Regions from separate parts of the Nostoc sp. PCC 9305 genome, predicted to be linked through region 2. Evidence: predicted binding sites of a transcription regulator. Region 2 holds the regulator's gene; the other holds the start of a gene.
The links. The regulator NtcA, encoded in region 2, controls nitrogen genes in cyanobacteria. The targets are predictions, from matches to a motif close to TNTGTANNNNNNNNTACANA.
Positions count from the first base shown of each region.

Region 1: the regulator NtcA is predicted to act here: its motif matches at 1,603-1,622, upstream of glnA (type I glutamate--ammonia ligase).

Region 1 is NZ_CAWUDN010000071.1:15,947-19,118, reverse strand. It holds gene glnA (type I glutamate--ammonia ligase) at 59-1,480, opposite strand; gene apcB (allophycocyanin subunit beta) at 1,838-2,347, shown strand; gene ACM0OX_RS23605 (element excision factor XisH family protein) at 2,559-2,630, shown strand; gene ACM0OX_RS23600 (hypothetical protein) at 2,782-2,922, shown strand; gene ACM0OX_RS23595 (TlyA family RNA methyltransferase) at 2,923-3,172, shown strand, end outside.
Region 2 is NZ_CAWUDN010000040.1:43,937-47,108, forward strand. It holds gene fabI (enoyl-ACP reductase FabI) at 1-692, opposite strand, end outside; gene ntcA (global nitrogen regulator NtcA) at 1,072-1,743, shown strand; gene ACM0OX_RS16805 (DUF3084 domain-containing protein) at 1,912-3,172, shown strand, end outside.

The DNA of each region.
Region 1 (3,172 bases), on a different contig from region 2:
CCACCCTCTACTTTAGGGTGGCAAAACTTATTACTTTTTAGTTAGATACGACTCTTAATTAAGCATCGTAGTAGAGGTAAAACTCGTAGGGATGAGGACGCAGCTGCAACTGTTTGACTTCGTTACCTAACTTGTAGTCAATCCAATTTTCGATAAAGTCTTCCGTGAATACGCCTGATTCTGTCAAAAAGGCGTGATCTTTTTCCAGTGCTTGCAACGCCAGTTCTAAAGAACCTGGAGTTGAAGGAACCTTTGCAAGCTCCTCTGGAGAGAGTTCATAGATATTCTTATCTAAGGGTTCACCAGGATGGATTTTGTTCTTGATGCCATCGATACCAGCACAGAGCATTGCAGCAAATGCCAAGTAGGGATTAGATGTAGCATCTGGACAACGGAATTCCAAACGTTTAGCTTTGGGGTTAGTACCAGAAAGAGGAATACGGATAGAAGCAGAACGGTTTCCTTGGGAGTAAGCCAAGTTAACAGGTGCTTCATAACCAGGTACTAGGCGCTTGTATGAGTTGGTGCTAGGGTTGGTGATTGCCAACAGCGCTGGTGCGTGTTTGAGAAGACCACCAATGTAGTACAAGCCCATATCGCTCAAACCAGCATACTTATCACCTGCAAATAGAGGTTGGCCGTCTTTCCAAATCGACTGGTGACAGTGCATTCCCGAACCGTTATCGCCAAAAATTGGTTTTGGCATGAAGGTGACGGTTTTGCCGTATTTCTTGGCAACGTTCTTGATGACATATTTGTAAATCATCAACCAGTCAGCCGCTTCGATCAACTTCCCAAAACGGAAACCCAATTCGCACTGACCACCAGTAGCAACTTCGTGGTGATGCTTTTCAATGGGTACACCTAATTCTGCCATTGTCAATAGCATCTCTGTACGGATATCTTGGAAAGAATCCGTCGGTGCAACTGGGAAGTAACCTTCTTTGAAGCGTGGTTTGTAAGCTAAGTTGGGTTTTCCTTTTTCAAATTTACCGGAATTCCAAGCACCTTCTTCGGAGTCTAAGAAGTAGTAACCTTCGTTAGCAGTTTGGGCAAACCTAGCACTATCAAAGATAAAGAACTCAGCTTCAGGGCCAAAGAAAGCTGTGTCACCAAGACCAGTGGAAACCAGATAATCTATTGCTTTTTGGGCAATAACGCGTGGGCAACGATTGTACCATTCGCCCGTGCGCGGTTCTTTGATACTACAAATTATACTTAGTGTTGGCACTTCCATGAATGGGTCGATCCAAGCAGTGTTGGGGTCGAGTACCATCGTCATGTCCGATTCATTGATCGCTTTCCAACCCCGGATGCTGGAACCATCAAAAGGCACGCCATCAGTGAATGCAGTCTCATCGATTTGGTTCTGGTACAGTGTGAGGTGCTGCCAAGTCCCTACTGTATCGATGAATTTGAGATCAATGAGCTGAATTTTTTCATCTTGAATTTTCTTCAAGAGTTCTTGTGGTGTTGTCATTGTTACTCCTTCTCTACCAATTTCCTAAAGTAAACCAGAATCTTACATTGCATCCTAACCCTGCTGATCTCAATCAGGCCGTGACACACCAGAAATATCTTAAATACTAGACATTAGCGGATTTTGTAGCTTGTACTACAGATATCTGGATTATCAGGTTATATTAACCTTTCAGCGTTCATCTGCACAAAACTGGAAAGTTCATCATATAGGGGTCAACTTTGACATAAAATCCTTATGTAGTGGATAGATTGTTTTTGTGCCGAATCTATTTTTAATAGCACAAAAATTTACTGGTGCATAAGTGCAGCCAAATAAATATCAAACCATAAATAGCAATGATTGGGAGAAGAAGGAATGCGCGATGCGGTAACAAGTTTAATTAAGAATTATGACTTAGCTGGTCGGTATTTTGACCGGAATGCGATCGATAGCCTAAAGTCTTACTTTGATAGTGGTACAGCAAGAGTACAAGCAGCGGCGGCAATCAATTCTAATGCGGCTGCACTTGTCAAGCAAGCTGGTTTAAAGTTATATGAAGAACTGCCAGAATTGATTCGTCCTGGTGGAAATTCTTATACGACTCGTCGTTATGCGGCTTGTCTGCGGGATTTAGACTACTACTTGCGCTACGCTACCTATGCGTTGGTTGCTGGGAACACGAATGTATTGGATGAACGAGTGCTGCAAGGGCTGCGGGAAACTTACAATTCTCTAGGAGTGCCTATTGGCCCTACAGTTCGCGGTATCCAAATTCTCAAGGATCTGATTAAGGAACAAGTAGCAGCAGCAGGTGTGCTTAATACTGCTTTTGTGGATGAACCATTCGATCACATCACACGCGAGTTGAGCGAGATAGATATTTAGATTTTAAGCGGGCAAGGTGTCTGCCCCGACATAAACTTAAATAGCGATCGCACTTTGTCTCTGTTGGGAAAAGAGCGATCGCTTTTTTATGAACCCTACCAGGCTTTGAAAAGGGCTTTATTTAAGTTTTCGCCGCCAGATGGTAACATCGCGCCTCTGTCAAATAACTTTGCTAAATTAAAGCTGTGTTTTTGGAACTATCTTTCGACTAATGCCAGCCAGAGACATTTACCATACCGCAGTTATTAAAGCACTTATTGCAGATGGTTGGACAATAATCTGAACTACGGCAATACACGGATTTTGCTGTATCTTAATTATCTGAATATTGTATATTTGTAAAGAATAATATACTAAGTAGCGATCGCTAGATTTCTGTGAATTAGAACCGCCATCAGCCACAATAAAAGTTGCCGATGTTTGAGGCGCTGATTATGAAAGAATTATTAACTCTGAAAGACTTGCTTGTTAAGGGCGATGTCCAAAGGGCATTGATTATAGTTGAAGAATTAACAGAAATGAGCCGAAATATTAATCGTGCTTTGGCTTTAATCTTACCAGGAGAATCTAGTTAATTGGCTAAACAGCGACTCGACACACTATTAGTAGAATTAAATTTATGTTCTTCTCGCGCCTTAGCACAACGGCTAATTCAGGCGGGGGAAGTTACTGTTAATCAGCAATTAGTTGATAAACCTGGTACTGAAGTTGATATTGCAGCGAAAATAAATATTAAAGAGCGATCGCCTTTTGTTTCTAGAGGCGGTGAAAAACTCTCCAAAGCTTTGTCAGTATTTGCCATTCCCGTAGCAGAGCGCATTTGTT
Region 2 (3,172 bases):
GCAGCGTTGCCCACTTCTAACTGAGTGACGGTGCGTCGTAGGGGAGCTACTTCTTCTACATGATGAATCATATCCAAAATCCCACCCACTGCTGAAGATGCCAAAGTGCGTATGGGGCCTGCGGAGATGGCATTCACGCGAATATTTTGCGGCCCTAGTTCAGCAGCTAGGTAACGCACACTCATTTCTAACCCCGCCTTGGCAATTCCCATAACGTTGTAGTTGGGAATTGCCCTAACACCACCTAAATATGTCAGGGTGACGATGCTACCTCCCTCTGTCATCAAAGGTTTAGCTGCGCCACTTAACTGCACCAGCGAGTAGGTACTAATTTCTAAGGCGGTGTTGAAGCCAGAACGAGAGGTTTGGCTAAAATCTCCACTTAAATCGTCTTTGCTGGCAAAGGCCAAACAATGGATGAGGATATCTAGCTTTCCCCACTGTTCGCGGATTGTCTCAAAGGTAGATTTAATTTGGTCTTCATCTTGGACATTACAGGGAAGAAATAAGCTGGGGTTAAGAGGTTCTACTAACTCCGCGACTTTTTTCTCCATCTTGCCGCGTTCATCCGGCAGGTAGGTAATACCCAGGTTTGCTCCAGCTTTGTGCAGTTGTTGGGCGATGCCCCAAGCGATCGAGCGGTTATTGGCAATACCTGTAACAAGGGCATTTTTTCCAGTCAGATTTAGCATAGAAATTGTTAATGCGATCGATCATTAGGAGCATACTAGAATCTGATGCACGTTTTGTCTTTGTTTTATACAGGATTGACAAAAATGAATATTGTTAAGGGTGTTTGCCGTGACAAAAATCTTGATTTTTTATAAAGATATTCTCAAGATATCTTTATTTGTTCTTCAAAAAACCTTTTGAATATAGCTATTGGAACTACTTATCAACAATTAGTAGCTGAAAGGATCAACAATTATGTATCATTATAAACAAAGAGTTATGAAGAGATTAGTTTGAGTATAGGAAAGTACAGAAAGGTTGACGGTGCTTTATTCATTTTTCGGGTGTATTCTTAGGTAATCAGTTTTTGTTTTTCCGGCATTGGGTAGGGGAAGGGAGATGATCGTGACACAAGATAAAGCCCTAGCAAATGTTTTTCGTCAGATGGCGACCGGGGCGTTTCCGCCAGTTGTGGAAACGTTTGAACGCAATAAAACGATCTTTTTTCCTGGCGATCCTGCCGAACGAGTTTATTTTCTTTTGAAAGGTGCTGTTAAACTTTCCAGGGTGTACGAGGCAGGAGAGGAAATAACGGTAGCGTTGCTGCGGGAAAATAGTGTTTTTGGTGTATTGTCATTGCTGACAGGAAATAAGTCGGATCGCTTTTACCATGCGGTTGCATTTACTCCTGTGGAATTACTGTCGGCCCCAATTGAACAAGTGGAGCTAGCACTCAAGGAAAATCCAGAATTATCAATGTTAATGCTGCGAGGTCTGTCTTCGCGAATTCTACAAACGGAGATGATGATTGAAACTCTTGCCCACCGAGATATGGGTTCTAGGTTGGTGAGTTTTTTGTTAATTCTTTGTCGAGATTTTGGCGTTCCTTGTGCAGATGGGATCACTATTGATTTGAAATTATCTCATCAAGCGATCGCAGAGGCAATTGGTTCAACTCGTGTTACCGTTACTAGGCTACTAGGAGATTTGCGTGAGAAAAAGATGATTTCCATCCACAAAAAGAAGATTACTGTGCATAAACCTGTTACCTTAAGTAGACAGTTCACATAAAAACAATTGGAGAAAGGGGAATCGGCGCGTGTTCTATTTTGAAAAATGACACTAATAGCTAGAGGTAAATCTAAAATTGAATAATTTCAGCTATTGCCAATTTCCACTTCTCCACAGAGAATGCTTAAAAGTAGTAGGCTGTATCTGGAAGGATTTCGGTAGCTAAAGATGACCACCGGATACATCCTCATTGCAGCAATTTTGATTCTGGGAGGCGTAATTGCCACCGTGGGCGATCGCATCGGCACACGAGTTGGCAAAGCCCGCCTCTCACTTTTTAAGCTTCGTCCGAAAAACACCGCCGTACTAGTAACAATTTTTACTGGTGGTTTAATTTCAGCATCAACTTTAGGGATTTTATTCGCTGCCGACGAAGGTTTGCGCAAAGGAGTCTTTGAGTTAGAAGATATTCAAACAGACCTCAGACAGAAGCGGGAACAGCTAAAAACCGCAGAAACTCAGAAAAGTCAGGTAGAGAGCGAGCTAAACCAAGCAAGAATTGCCCAAGCAAAGGCACAACAAGACTTGCAGGCAATTAATCAATCCTTGCAGGCGGCAAATGCCAAACAGAGGGAAACGCAAGCCCAGCTGAACCGCACCATTAGTCAACAAGCCCAAACCCAAACTCAACTCCAACGCACTCAAGGTCAGCTAGATCGGGTTGTAACTCAATATCAAAAAGCCATAGCTGAATTGCAAAGCGTTTACGACCAGAGAAAGGAACTACAGGCGGCAGTTGAACTACTGAAGACAGAACGCCAAAGACTGTATGCAGAAGCGAAAAAAGCCATTGACGAAGCTAAAACAGCAATTGAAAAACGCGATCGCGAACTAGCTAACCGTCAAGAAGCCATAGAAGTGCGCGATCAAAAAATTGCCCAACTGGATCAACTAATTCAAAAACGTAATGTAGAAGTTGCAGCACGAGAGCAAGTGATTGCCAAACGGGAATCGCGCCTTAAAGAATTGGAAGCACAACAGGAGGAACTAGAACAGGAAGTTGCCAGACTGGAAAAATATTATCAGTCCTACCGCGACCTGCGTTTGGGTAAGCTGGCCTTAGTTCGCGGTCAAGTTCTGTCCGCTGCTGTAATTCGTGTTACTCAACCTGCTGCTGCTCGTCAGGCAGTGGTACAACTCTTACAAGAAGCTAATCGCAATGCCAACCTCGAATTAAGCGAGCCTGGTGCAAATCCGGCAAATGTAGAGCTACTGCGCGTAACTCAGGATAGGGTCGATCAATTAAGCAAGCAGATTGAAGATGGTAAAGAATACGTTGTGCGAATTTTCTCGGCTGGTAATTACGTCAGGGGAGAAAAGCAGATAGAATTCTTCGCGGATACAGCCCAGAATCAACTAGTTTTTTCGGGAGGCGCGGTGCTAGCCACCACTACTGCTGATTCCAAAACCATGACATCTTATCAGTTAC